Regions from separate parts of the Noviherbaspirillum sp. ST9 genome, predicted to be linked through region 1. Evidence: riboswitches for the same ligand, from Rfam matches in the RefSeq annotation. Region 1 holds a riboswitch; the other holds the start of a gene.
The links. A riboswitch is a leader RNA that binds a small molecule or an ion and turns the genes downstream of it on or off. The one in region 1 is predicted to bind cyclic di-GMP.
Positions count from the first base shown of each region.

Region 2: linked by a shared signal. The riboswitch ahead of ACNOHI_RS00085 (lytic transglycosylase domain-containing protein) and the one ahead of ACNOHI_RS10500 (hypothetical protein) in region 1 are both predicted to bind cyclic di-GMP.

Region 1 is NZ_JBLWFR010000004.1:287,383-294,488, reverse strand. It holds gene ACNOHI_RS10505 (acyl-CoA thioesterase) at 155-964, shown strand; gene ACNOHI_RS10500 (hypothetical protein) at 968-1,267, opposite strand; cyclic di-GMP riboswitch class I at 1,321-1,406, opposite strand; gene ACNOHI_RS10495 (tetratricopeptide repeat protein) at 1,503-2,432, opposite strand; gene ACNOHI_RS10490 (hypothetical protein) at 2,435-3,061, opposite strand; gene ACNOHI_RS10485 (porin) at 3,436-4,425, shown strand; gene ACNOHI_RS10480 (hypothetical protein) at 4,704-4,910, shown strand; gene ACNOHI_RS10475 (MBL fold metallo-hydrolase) at 4,927-5,571, opposite strand; gene ACNOHI_RS10470 (YbdK family carboxylate-amine ligase) at 5,614-6,729, opposite strand; gene ACNOHI_RS10465 (cation:proton antiporter) at 6,729-7,106, opposite strand, start outside.
Region 2 is NZ_JBLWFR010000001.1:20,346-27,451, reverse strand. It holds gene ACNOHI_RS00105 (efflux transporter outer membrane subunit) at 1-866, opposite strand, end outside; gene ACNOHI_RS00100 (GNAT family N-acetyltransferase) at 1,008-1,295, opposite strand; gene ACNOHI_RS00095 (GNAT family N-acetyltransferase) at 1,383-2,438, opposite strand; gene ACNOHI_RS00090 (tetratricopeptide repeat protein) at 2,716-3,333, shown strand; gene ACNOHI_RS00085 (lytic transglycosylase domain-containing protein) at 3,303-4,091, opposite strand; cyclic di-GMP riboswitch class I at 4,206-4,290, opposite strand; gene ACNOHI_RS00080 (6-phosphofructokinase) at 4,489-5,589, shown strand; gene ACNOHI_RS00075 (thioredoxin family protein) at 5,591-5,917, shown strand; gene ACNOHI_RS00070 (metal-dependent hydrolase) at 5,982-7,106, shown strand, end outside.

The sequences.
Region 1 (7,106 bases):
ATACAGGAAGTATAGCAGCAAGCCGGATTTTTGTATCCGTACGGAAACTTTTTTGAAATTCGGGTGAATTTCCGCACGCCCTGCGCCATCCGGCGATTTTGTTTACCATTGAAAAGCACGAGTGTTCGAATTTCTCAATCAACCAAGAAATCCCATGACGACCCATCCCTTCGACCAGGCGCTTGCCCTGGAGGCGGAAAGCGACGACCTGTACCGCGGCACAACTTCCGAGCATTACTGGAACATGATCTCGCCGTTTGGCGGCACCACGGTCGCGACCCTGCTGCAAGCGATTCTGTCGCACCCGCGCAGGTTGGGCGACCCGCTGGCAATGACCGTCAACTTTGCGGGGCCGCTGCAGAAAGGGACATTCCGGATACGCGTGCATCCGGTACGAACCGGCCGCTCGACGCAGCACTGGCAGATGGACATTCGCCAGGGCGAAGATGCGGAACCGGCGATTACCGGCACCGCCGTGTTTGCGGTACGGCGCGATGCCTGGTCCGACACCGAATCGACGATGCCGGACGTGGCCGCACCGGAAGAGCGCGCGCGCTATGCATCACCGGCCAACGTGCCCTTCCTCCAGATGTACGACGTGCGCTATGTCGACCGCGATCCGCTTTCCGGAGGCCGCGAAAGCGACACGCAATGCTGGATCAGCGACGTGCCGCCGCGCGCGCTGGATTTCCCCTCGATTGCCGCGCATTGCGACACCTTCATTCCCCGCCTGTTCGTACGCAAGGGCGGTCCCACACCGATCTCGACCGTGACGCTGACGATCAACTTCCACGCGGACAGCGCCGCATTGCGGAAGGTGGAAGGCCACCATACCTTTGCAATGGCAAAAGCGAATGCCTTCAACGGCGGATATTACGACCAGGAGGGAAAGGTCTGGTCCAGGAATGGCATCCTGCTGGCGACCACGCATCAAATGGTGTGGTACCGGGACCAGTCGCTATGAGCCTTAGCGCTTGGGCGCTTGGCCGTAATACATTTCCGCTTGCTGCACGGGCATCGGCAGTCCCTGCGGCCGCGGCCGGCGAGCGACCGCGCGCGTGATCGGCGGGGAGTTTGCCTCCATGGTCTTGACGGATGCGACGAGACCTTCACGGAAGGCATTGCGGAACTCTTCCGACTTGAAGCATTTGTTGTCGGACTTCTTGCTCACGACAATCATCATTTCACTGCTATTGGTGGCGAAACCGCATTCAGCCCGACCGATTGCGGGGATGAGGAGGAGGACGGCGATGGCGTACTTCAACATGACTGGGCGTTTTGCAAACAGGGCACGCCGCGATGCTGCGAGACTCCGCTTCAGGAGGCGGCTCCGCTACCATGAGAGTTTCTCTTTTAGGCCGGAAGCTTTGCGTCCCGGTCTTTCGACCGGTTTGCCCTGTGTGGGTTATTGTGTGAACGAGTATAGCAACGGAACACGCGACGTGCAGGGGCGCCGCTCTCCTCGCCTCGCGTTTCCTTGACCCGAATCAGGGAGTCACGAATCAGTCCTTCAGCAGACGCTGTACGGCGCTCCAGTCGGACACCAGCTTCTTCAGCCGATACAACCTCTGCCGGTATCTGCCCTCCGCGCCAGGCGAGCAATCGACCCCTTCGAATGCGCGCGCGATGCGATCGATCTCGGCGCGGTCGTCATCGTTTCCGACGAGGATCAGGCGGCGCCTTCCGCGCGCATAATCCGCGCGAACATCGATCAGCAGGCAATGTCCGCGATCCGCGGCCGCAAGATCGATCAGCAGCGCCTCGGGCAACGACAAGCCGAAATAGGCGGCAAGCGCGATACGCGCATTCACGACCAGCGGCACCTTGAACGCGTGCGGTGCGAGCTGCCGTTGCACTTCCAGTGCCCAGGGTGACGGCGAAGGACGCGACGCCAGCTTCTCGAGGCGCGTGGCTGCCTCGCCGCATCCCTGCGCAGCCGCCTTGTGCAGCCAGTAGAGGGCGAGCACGTCCCGGCTCTCATCGCCCTTTCGCGTCCGCCAGACGAGCATGCCGAGTTCGCGCTGCGCGACGTGGTAACCGGCGGATGCCGCCTTGCACAGATAGGCATGCGATTGCGACAGGCTGCGCTGCGAAAACTCTGCCTTCTGATAAATCCTCGAAATCGCGTACCAGGCCTTCTCGACGCCCTGGTCCGCGGCAAGGGTCAGCCAGCGAATCGCCTCCTTGTAGTTTGCAATGCCATCGATCGTGTCATTGCGCTTGCCATCGATATCCATGCGTGCAAGCAGCAGGCCCAGCGACAACTGCGAGTCCCTGTCGCCGGCGGACGCGGCACGTTCCAGAAAGCGTATTGCCTCGCGCTTGTCGCCGTCGGCGCTCAAGATCAGTGCGTGCGCCGTGCGCGCAAGCAGGCGCACTTCTTCGGCGGACAGTACTGGAGGCGTATGTGGAAATTGTGGCGTCGTATTCACGGTCAGCTGCTGCGTTGCATGAGCTCACGCGCGAGAGGGAGAGACCAGCGCAGGAACGCGGAATAATCGGCAACCGCCCAGGCACGCTCCGCGAGCGCATATCGCGCGGCAAGGATGCCGGCATCCGCTGCGCTCGCAGCCCATTCGAGTGGCGATGCCGAAACCTTGCGCGCACCGCGTGCGGCAGGATCAACCGCGAGTTCCTTGGCGCCGGCATGCTGTGCAAGCAGCCATTGTGCGTCGGGCATGTTCGCCTGCGCCGCGGCATGCAAGCCGCGCATCGCCTTGTCATGCCATGCGCTACGCAATGCCGGGTCGTCCATCACCAGCCTCGCCAGTGTCAGCCCGGCCTCCACGACGCCCGCATCGAATGCCTTGTCGTACCAAGGCAGCACCGCACTGGCAGACGCGATATTGCGCACCGTCTCGTAAGGAATATGTTCGCCGATCAGGCGCCATGCGTCCGCAACATCACGTCGTGCTGCGCGGTCAAGCCAATGCAGTGCGGACATGGGATTGCGGGGCAGGCCGTTGCCACCGAACAGATAGTGTCTGCCGAGCGTCAGTTGCGCCGCGGCGTCGCCGGCACGAGCCGCGCGGATCACCGGCAATAAGTCACGTGTAGCCATGCTTGCTCTCGGTTGAATGGTGAGGCGGCGCATGGTGCGCGCCGTTTCAAGGAGTAGCTAGCGTAGCGATTTGGCAACTTTCTCTGTATTCGTACTTTCACGTAGCTCGCTGGCGCGCGAATTACACCGGGATTTTCTCTTGCCACTCCGATTGCTTGATGGAGAAAACAAAATTTGCGACACGTCGCAATTCACCCACACGCACGTTGTGAAAAGGCGACGTAAATACCGACTGTCATCGGCGTTTTGACTATTGCGCGGAAATCAACTTACCACGCCTATGGATTGGTGCACCGCGCTGCCTCTATCGTTCGATCCATCCGCGCAAGTGGATACGCACACTGGCTTTCCCCTCTCAACTCAAGGACTCAAGAATGAAGAAATCGCTACTCGCGCTCGCCGTGATCGGCAGCTTTGCCGGAGCCGCTTCGGCCCAGACCAACGTGAGCATCTACGGTGTGGTTGACGCCGGTATCGTGTTGGAAAAAGGCGGTGCCGCCGGTTCTGTTTCCAAACTGACGAGCGGTGTTGCTTCCGCGTCGCGCATCGGCTTCCGCGGTACCGAAGACCTGGGTGGCGGTCTGTCCGCGAACTTCGTGCTGGAGAACGGTTTCAATGAAGACACCGGCGCACTGACCGGTGGTCTGCTGTTCGGCCGCCAGGCATATGTCGGCCTGAAGGGCGAATTCGGCGCGACCAACTTCGGCCGCCAGTACACCCCGCATTACCTGGTTTCCGCTGCTGCCGATCCCTTCGGCAACGGCATGGCCGGCCGCTTCACCAACCTGATGGCAAACTCCGGCACCCGCATGGACAACACCGTCAAGTACACCTCCCCGACCATGGGCGGTTTCTCGGGTGAATTGGCATACGGCTTTGGTGAAGTCGCCGGCAACAATTCCGCCAGCCGCGCAATCGGCGCCTCGCTGAACTACGGCGCGGGCCCGCTGAAAGTCGGCCTGGGCTACCACAGGCTGAACAATGCGACGGCAACCGACAACGCACGCAACACGGTCATCGGCGGCACGTACGATTTCGGCGTCGCCAAGGCCCACCTCGCCTACGGCAAGAACAAGGGCACTGGCACGGTCGACAACAACGACCTGCTGGTCGGCGCTACCGTTCCGTTCGGCCCGCACAAAGTGCTGGCGTCGTTCATCCGCAAGGATGACGACTCCGCGCTGAACCGCGACGCGAACCAGTGGGCGCTGGGCTACACCTACGCACTGTCCAAGCGTACCGACTTCTACACCGCCTACGCGCGCATCAACAACAAGCGTGGCGCGACCTTCACCGTCGGTAACAACACCGAAGCTGGTTCCGGAAACAAGGCGTTCAACCTCGGTGTTCGCCACACGTTCTGATGAAGGCCTGCCTGTTCCCGCTGTCTGAGCGCAGGGGGAACGGCAACAAGCATTGAATCTGTGTCGCTGCATACCTCCGGCAGCGGCGCATTTAGTCCCAAGGTGTTGTCTCTACCATATCGCAAGATATGGCTTTGCCCGCGCGCTGCAGCGGGCTTTTTTTCGTCTGTAGAATTGCCGCGTTTTGTTGGACGACCTTATCCCAGGTTAAGGACATCCCGTGCTGCTTTGATTAGCATGGGCCGCGCAGTGTCATCGACAACTTCAGGAGGTGCGCAGTGCAGCATTATTACGTCAACAAGCTGGCCAATCCGAACGGCGAACATGAGGTGCACGTCCCGCGCTGCGCCCATCTGCCCGAAGGCGATAACGGGATCCATTTGGGAACCTACATGCGGTGCGGCGACGCCGTCGAAGCCGCGAAGGCGCACTTCGACAAGGTGACCGGATGCAGGGTGTGCTGCGCATCCGGCCATACCGGCTGATTTTCTTCCTTCCGATCTAACCGAATCGCATATCCGCGACGAAGGGATTGTTTCTCCTTTCGTCGCCGAAAGTCGATGCCGGACCATGTCCGGGTACGAAGGTGACGTCGTCACCAAGCGGCCAGAGCTTGTTGCGGATGGAGTCGATCAGGGTGTCGTAATCGCCGCGGGGGAAATCCGTGCGGCCAATCGATCCCTGGAACAGCACATCGCCCACCAGGGCGAGACGGACACCGCGGTGGAAGAACACCACGTGCCCGGGCGTATGCCCAGGGCAGTGCAGCACTTCCAGCGTCTGCGCGCCGAACGTCACTGTCTCGCCGTCATCGAGCCAGCGGTCAGGCTCGAATGCGTCGGCATGCGGAAAGCCGACCCTGCGGCACGACTCGGCCAGCTGGTCGATCCAGAACTTATCCTCGATGTGCGGGCCTTCGATCGGCACGCCGAACTCCTTGCGTATGACATCGGCCGCCGCGCAGTGGTCCATATGGCCATGGGTGAGGATGACCTTTTCAAGCGTGACATCCAGTTGTTTGAGCGCGTCGCGCAGGCGCGGCACGTCGCCGCCGGGGTCGACCAGCGCCGCACGTCTCGTTTGCTCACAGACCAGGATGCTGCAGTTCTGCTGATAGGGGGTGACGGGGACGATGGCGCATTTCATGGCAGGAAAATCGGTAGGGGAAAGACCGAAAGTATGCCACGCTCACTCGCGGAAACGCCGGATTGCTGCGTCGACCATGCCTTCCGGACTGCCCATGCCGGCACGCTCGCTGCGCAGGAAGCCCGCATCGTTACCCGATTCCGCAGCGTGCCGGATGTGCTCCAGCGCGGGCAGGCCGCCAAGCGATACCGCGTACGGCTCGATCCGATGCAAGGTGGCCAGGACGTCGTCGCGAATGGTCATCGTTTCGTGGCTTTGCGGATGCACCATGGTGCCGTCGAGGCCAAAGCGGCACGCCTGGAAGCGGTTGTAGTTGTACACGAGGTAATCGTCCTCGGCAGGCGGCGGCTCCGCCCCTTCCATGAGGTAGGCAGACAGTGCCTGCAGGTAGCCGGCCAGCGCCGCGGCACGGTCCACCGTGAGCGGCGTATCGCACACGCGCAGCTCGATGGTGCCGAATTCAGGCTTTGGCCGGATATCCCAATAGAAGTCCTTCATGCTCTTGACGATGCCGGTGCCTTCCATGCGCGTGAAATAGTCGCGCTCGAAATCCTCCCAGCGCAGCAGGAAAGGCGCCCGCCCACTCAGCGGGAAGGCAAAGACCGAATTCAGCCGGGCCGAATTGAACAAGGTGTCGCTACCCTGCACATACGGCGACGACGCCGACAGCGCGATGAAATGCGGGATATAGCGGTTCAGCGCATGCAACAACAGCAAGGCGTCGTCGCCCGACGGGCACCCGATGTGAATATGCTGGCCGAAGATGGTGAACTGCTTCGCCAGGTATCCGTAAAGACTGGAGACCTGCTTGAAGCGCGGCTTGGAAAATATCTTGCGCTCAGTCCAGCGCTGAAAGGGATGCGTGCCGCCGCCGCATACGCCGACGTTCAGCATGTCGCCCGCCTCCACCAGGCTGTCTCGAATGCTGTGCAGTTGCGCCAGCAATCCGGCGTAGCCCGAATGTACGGTGGTCGATATCTCGATCATGCTCTCCGTGATCTCGGGCACGACGTTGCCCGGGAAACGCTTACGCTCCAGCAGATGCAGCATGTCCGGGCTCGCATCCACGAGGTCGAAATCGCTGAGGCTGACGAGCTGCAGTTCGAGCTCGACGCCGAGTGTCAGCGGCTGCGATGACTTGAAAGATTCCAGCGACATCAGGCCTCCTTTTCCGGCGTTTCACCGGCAAGTTTCAGCGCCCACTGGGTCAGAAGCGGACCGGCAATGGCAAGGAACAGCGTCGCGGCGGCCAGCGGTGCGAGATGGTCCAACAGGTCGATGCCCATGGCGTGCGTGCGTACCAACATGGCGAGCACCAGTACCGACATCGGGGACAGCGACAGCGCGGACAGCAGTCCCTTGCGCCAACTTGTGCCGCTGGCGCGTGCGAACAGGGTCACGCCGACCAGTTTCGCGACGAGACGTACGCCCACGATGGCGGCCGCGGTTCCGATACCCGCGGCGATACGCGGCCAGGCCAGGGTTGCACCAATGAATACGAAAAGCAGCACGGTGAGCATGTCGCCGAGTGCGCC
Region 2 (7,106 bases), on a different contig from region 1:
ACTTCGCGCTCGGCGGCAAAAACGTCGGGGCGCTGCGACAGCACTTGTGCCGGCAGGCTGTCGATGACGATGCCGGTCTCCGCGGCGGGCGCGGCAACGGTGGACAGTTTCTGCCGCAGTTCCGGCTCGGGCAGCGCCGTCAACGCGACCAGTGCCTTGGTGCCGGCGTCGCACTGCGCACGTTGCTGCGTCGCGCGCGCATTCGCTTCAGCCGCGCTCGCGCGGGCCAGGGCGGCGACTGCGGGGGCAGTGAAACCGGCCTGCCGGCTCAGGTCCGCCAGGCGCGCGGTTTCGCCGCGCGACGCGGCATCAGACAGGGCTATGGCAAGAAGGCCGTCACAGGCACGCTGGCTGTAATACAGGTTGGCCACTTCCGCCGCGACCGACACGCGCGCCTCGTGCCAGCCGGCGGTCGCGCCTTCAAGACGCGACTGCGCAGCATCACGTGCCGCCCTTCCCGCGCCGAACAGGTCGATCTCCCATGCGGACTGGAAGCCGGCCTGGGCCGTCGTTGCCATTGGCTGCGGGGGCTGCGCGCTGCTGCGGGCGACGCTTGCCCCCGCGTCCAGCGTCGGCAGCAACGCCGCACCGGAGGCGACACGCAGCGCGCGCGCCTCGTCGATCCGTGCACGCGCGGATGCGATCGTGGGACTTGCCGCCTGCGCCGACGCAATCAGCTGTGCCAGCATCGGATCGCCCTGCTGCTGCCACCATTGCGCGAGACCCGCGACGTTGCCGCCGTGCGGCAGGGGCGCGTGCCACTGCTGCGGTGCGATCGTTGCGAGCGGGGCCGGCGGCTCGGGGGTTGCACACGCGGCGAGCACCATGGGCAGACCAACGGCGAGAAGCTTTTGACGTTTGTTCATGGTTCTTTTTGTTGTGGCGTTTCGCGACGGCGACGCGTGAGTGAGGGTGTCGTCATGTCTCAGTAAAAGACAAGTGTGTTCGAGGCGACTTGCGCCCGGCGCCGGCACTGCCGTTCCAATGTGAACGGCATGGAAGAAAAGTCAGTCTATCCTGACCGCCGCGCCGTATTCCGGATGGCGGCCCAGGTAACCGGCGATGAACTCGCAACGGGCAACGATCTTCCGTCCGGCGGCTACGGTATCGTCCAGCGCAAGCTTCGCGAGCTTCGAACCATAGCCTTTTCCCTCGTGCCCCTCGCCCACCTCGGTATGCGTGAAGACAACCGCGTCGCCGTCGAGCTTGTACTCGGCGATACCGACGACTTCATCGTTATCGAGCAGTTCATAACGTTGCTGCTCGCTGTTGTTCCTCAGGGTTGCACCACTCATGATTCTCCCGTATTCAGTCTACGTCGGCACACACGTTGAAACTTGTCTTTCATTGCGCAATTGTAGTGCAAGGCCGACAAATCGGATTCAGCGTCCGCGCAAGCTTTTTGCCGCGCGCCATGCCGCCAGCGCCTTGCCCGCCAGGCGCCATGGAAGGGTGTGTCCCTGCCCGGCGCGATGCAGGACCCAGCGATTTGCGGCCAGGGTGGCGCCCTTGCAGGCCGTCTGGAATGCGCTGCCGGCATGGCGGACAAGCGCGCCCGGGGAACGATACAGCGCCAGATGATGAAATGCCTGGAACTCGCCGAGCAGCGCGGTCTTGTAGTCGTACCAGCTGTGGCCGAGGTGAAAGCGTTCCGCTCCCGTCTCGATGGCATGGCAGGCGGCGAGATAGCAGCACAGCATGCCGAGCCGGTACGAATCGAACTCGGCCTCATGGGTGTTCACGCGTGAGATGCAATTCTTTCCGAAGCGATACAGTAGCGTGCCGCCGCAGATACGCCCGTCGATGCTTGCCGCCAGCACCGCGCCGCACTGCCGGACGAGCGTGACAATGCGCTGCGCCTCCTCCTCATCGATGGCAAAGGCCATGCCTTTGGCCGCGATGCGAACGCGGCTCAGTTCGATGATGTGGCGGATCATGCCTTCGTCGGCTTCCGTCCGTTCGTACACGGCATGACGAAACGTGGGGAAATCGCGCTCCAGGCGGTGGCGGTGACGCTTCAGGTTCTTGCGCGTGGCCGGACCGAGGCGCGCAAGATATTCCTGCGGCGTGGACGGCAACGGAACGATGAAATCTTCGGCGCAGAAGGCTTGCTGGCGCAACAAGGGGATGTGCGACGCGGCCGTCTGCACGGCGTGGAATTCGATGACATCCACAAGGGGGGACTGTGCGAACATGTGGCGCGCAAAGCGGAGCACTTCGTCCGCGTCGAGCCGCATGCCTTCATTGACGACGCGGATCCGGCTGCCTTCGCGGCGAAAAAGGAAAACAGCTGCCGGCGTGCCATCCCTGTAGGCGACGTAAGTGCTGACACCTTCAAGGCTGGCGCAATGGCGAAAGTACGCAAGGGAGGAGTAGAGCGTTCCGTACAGCCTGTCCAGCTCGGGACCGACAAAGGAAGGCACTTCGTTGTCATGCACGGCGATTCCGGCCGGGGCCGGGACCGCGGAGAGGGGCTTCGCGTCGAATGGCACCGCGTATGGTGGACGCCTGCATCAATGGCAGCGTCGCGTTACCTGCAATATGAGGCGGAAAATCGCTCCGCCGGAGAGACTGCGAGCGTCTGACCGGGAGGGAAGTTCCCGCGCCCCCATCGCACGTGATCTTGTTCTACCGCAATCAAGTGCGTGTTGGCCTCCAAAGACAAGCCCGGATGGCTACCCTCTTTTTCTCCGTCAGCTTGCCATGGATAAAGACATGTCCCTGCCCTCCCCATCCGCCAACATTGCCCTTCACCATGCGCTCGGCCACCACCAGCGCGGCCGCCTGAAGGAAGCGGAGCAGTTGTACCGCTTCGTCCTCAAGACGCATCCCGGGCACGTCGATGCCGGCCGCAACCTTCTGGCGTCGATGCTCAAGGGCGGCCGCTATGCCGAGATGGAAAGCGCGGCACTGGAGCTGGTGAAGGATGCGCCACGTTTCGGGATCGCATGGAAAGGCATGGGCGTAGCGCAGCTGATGCAGGGCAAGGATGCGGTGCATGCCTTCCGCATGGCGGTGCAGCATCTGCCGGATGACGCGGAGTCACTCGAAAACCTCGGGCTGGCGCTCAAGCGCGCCGGACAGCAGGAAGAGGCGGAACGCTGCTTGCGCCGGGCGGTCATGCTGAATCCCGCCTCTGCAAGCGCGTGCGTCAATCTCGGCAATCTCCTGCGCGAAACCGGGCGCGTCGAGGAAGCGGCGGCCTGCTTCCGCCGCGCAATCGAGAGCCGCCCCGACAATGCGGATCTCCACGCGCAGCTCGCTGCTGTCTTGCAGGAGCAGGGCAGCAGCGACGCGTTGCCTCAGGGCTCGTCGCCGGACGACGCCGCGTAAAACTTTCTCACGTCCCGCACATAGCGTCGCGTCTCGTTGAACGGCGGCACGCCGTTGTACTTGCGGACGTTGCCGGGGCCGGAATTGTAGGCGGCAAGCACCTCGTCGAAGGTCGCGTGCGTCCGCATCAGGTATTTCAGGTAAGCGGTGCCGGCGTGGATGTTCGTCTGCGGATCGAACAGCGCATGTGCGTTGACGACGCCGACGAACTTCGCCGTCCCCGGCGTGACTTGCATCAGTCCGCGCGCATTCTTCTTCGAGCGCGCCTTCGGGTTGTACCCGGATTCCTTCTGGATCACCGCATGGATCAGGCTCGGCGGAACGCCGTGACGCAGCGACGCATTGACGACCATGTGGTGGTAAGGCTTGGCGTCGCAGGAATGGCAGGTCGCGTTGTCGACGATATCCTGGATCGATTCGCTGTAATCCGGCGCGGGCAGCAGCGTGCGCGGCGATGCGGCGCGCCCTGCCTTGCGGAAGGCGCGCGGCTCGATACCAAACGTGCCCCACTCGGCGAGCACGTCCTGCGTGCGCACGCGCTTCTTGCGCGCCGACTCCGGTGCGACCTGGGTGGCGACTGCCTGCTGCTCGTTCTCGACGCCCGGGGCGGATTTGAAGGGCAAGGGTCCTGCACATGCGGCAAGCAATGCCGCGAAAAAAAGAGCGGACAACACCTTCACCGCCCTGGCTGTCACTGCCGCACGCGCCAGCAGGGAATTGCTGGCGTTCCCCCGCGCGGTTGCATTGTTGCTGCACATGGTTCCTCCGCTCGCGGCACGCAGATGTGCCGCATGGCCGGCATGCATTCGCGAAGGAAGTTGCTGGAGTGAAGAAAGCTGGAGGGCGGCAGGATGCGAGCGGACGGGTATCCACTCGGCAGCCCTGCTGTCATAGACATATGCCCTTAGACCAGAAGCTTTGCGTCCCCGCCTTTCGACGGGTTTGCCCTTATCGGAATGTTTGCTGCCGGAATCAGGATACGCCAATCATTTCCCAATAGAAAATGACTGAAGCATCTTGATACAAGTGCGAGGCAAATTCGCCACGAAACGATAGCGGCTTGACACGATCTACTGACACAAAGCCAACGTCTCCGGCACGATTGACTTGGTTCTGCCCGGGGGTGATACTAAATTGACATATCCAGGAGAAACTGTGGTCAAACGAATCGCCATTAATACCGGCGGGGGCGACGCGCCCGGCCTCAATGCTGTCATCCGTGCAACCGTGCTCGCCGCCATCAATCGGGGCTGGGAATGCTACGGCATCCGCGACGGCTTCAACGGCATCCTCAATCCCGACCGCTATGCTGACGGCGGCGTGTTCCGACTGACGCGCGATGGCGTGCGCGGCATCGCGCACCTGGGCGGCACGATCCTCGGGACGACCAACAAGGGCAATCCGCTGCACTATCCGGTGCAGATGCCGGACGGCACGACCAGGGACACGGACCGCTCCGGCGAGATCCTCGACTACTTCGCGAAGGAAAAACTCGACGCCTTGGTGGCCATCGGCGGCGACGGCTCGCTGACGATTGCGCATGCGTTGCACAAGATGGGCCTGCCGGTGGTCGGCGTGCCGAAGACCATCGACAACGATCTCGACAAGACCTTCACCACGTTCGGCTTCGACACGGCGGTGGCGTTTGCGACCGATTGCCTGGATCGCCTGCACAGCACGGCGGAGAGCCACCAGCGCGTGATGGTGGTGGAAGTGATGGGGCGCTACGCGGGATGGATCGCCCTGCATGCCGGCATTTCCGGCGGCGCCCACAGTATCCTGATCCCGGAAATTCCCTTCGACATCGAGAAGGTGGCGGAGAAAGTGCGCTGGCGCGACGGACTGGGCCGCATGTATTCGATTGTCGTCGTTGCCGAAGGTGCGGCCCCCGTGGAAGGCGGACGTGAAGTGGCCGAGGCGGCAGGCACCGGACATGCCGAACGCCTGGGCGGCATCGGCGAACGCGTTGCCCGCGCGCTGCAGGAGCGCACCGGCAAGGACGCGCGCGTCGTCGTACTCGGCCATCTGCTACGCGGCGGCAGCCCGACCTCCTTTGACCGCCTGGCTGCACTGCGCTTCGGCGCCGCGGCGGTGCGCGCCCTCGAGCAGAACATGTCCGGGGTGATGGTGTCGCTCGCCTTTCCAAACGTCGAATACGTCGCGCTCGAGGAAGTCGCCGGACGCATGAAAGGCGTGCCCCTCGACAGCGACACGCTGCAGACGGCGCGCGACATCGGCATCAACTTTGGCGACTAGCATGGGACTCAATACCAACTACGCGGAAAGCGAACCGGCACGGGCCGAGGTCGATGCCCTTCCCGGCCCGACCGTCGTCGAATTCGGCGCGCCCTGGTGCGGCTTCTGCATCGGCGCACAGCCGCTGATCGAAAAGGCCTTCGACGGCCATGACAACGTTCGCCACATCAAGATCGAGGACGGTCCGGGGCGCAGGCTGGGCCGTTCTTACCGGATCAAGCTGTGGCCGACGCTGGTCTTCCTCAAGGACGGCGTTGAAGTCGCGCGTCTCGTGCGTCCGTCCGATGCCGGCGCGATCGGGCAGGCACTGGCGCAGCTCGACAGCTGACGCGAATGCAGGGTTCTCTCGGCACTGGCAGAGAAGAAGCGCCGCAGCCGTGTAAGATTGTCCGATGGATAATCTGAGTCACTCCCTCGCCGGCCTCGCTGTCGGTGAACTCCTTCACCGCAGCCTGCCGCAGGAAGCCGATCCCGGCCAACAGCGCATTCGCCGCCGCCTGCTCCTGTTCACCTCCTGGGCGGCCAGCAACTTCCCCGACCTGGATCTCGTGCTGACGCCGGTGCTGCCGGTGCCGCTCGGCTACCTGATGCACCACCGCGGCCATACGCACACGCTGCTGTACGCGATTCCGCAGGCACTGCTGCTATGGGGACTGATCCTCCTCCTGTGGCCGAACGCGCGCCGCCTCATCGACGCCAGCGCCACCGCGCGCAAGGGCTTCTTCGCGGCATTGTCGATCGGGCTCGTGCTGCATCTGTCGATGGACTTCCTCAATTCGTACGGCATCCATCCGTTCCATCCGTTCGACTCGCGCTGGCTGTATGGCGACATGGTGTTCATCCTTGAGCCATTCTTCTGGATCGCATTCGGCGTGCCGCTGGCGATGATGACGCCGCCGGCGCTGCGCATCCTTTCCCTGGTGCTGCTGGCGGCCGTACCGGCGTACTTTGCGGGGAAGGGTTTCCTGCACTGGAGCTCGCTGGCGGCGCTGGCCGTCCTCGCCGCTGTCGCCGGCACGGTGCAATACCGCGCGGGCCACACCGGACGGCGCGGTCTCGCGAGCGCATTTGTGCTGGCGGCCGGATTCATCGCCCTGCAAGGCGTAGCCTCCTGGAACGCCGGACGCATGGTTGCCGGCACCTTGCTTCAGCGGGACGGGGCGAGCCGTGTTCTTGACGTGGCGTTGACGCCGTTTCCCACCAATCCCGTCTGCTGGACCTTCGTGTCGGTCGAAAGCGATCCGCGCGCGGGGAAGTATGCGTTGCGGCGCGGCGTGCTGAGCCTGGCCCCCGGCCTGCTGCCACTCGACCATTGTCCCGCCAGCCGATGGGGCGATGTGCTTCCGGCGGACGCAACACGCTCCATCGCCTTCTACTCGACCGAAGTCGCAGACCTGTACACGTTGAGGGCGTTAAAGGAGGGCAATTGCCACTTCGAGGCATGGCTGCGTTTTTCCCGTACCCCGTCGGTGGGCGCGACCGCGGCAACCGACTTGCGTTACGGTCCCGCCTGGAAG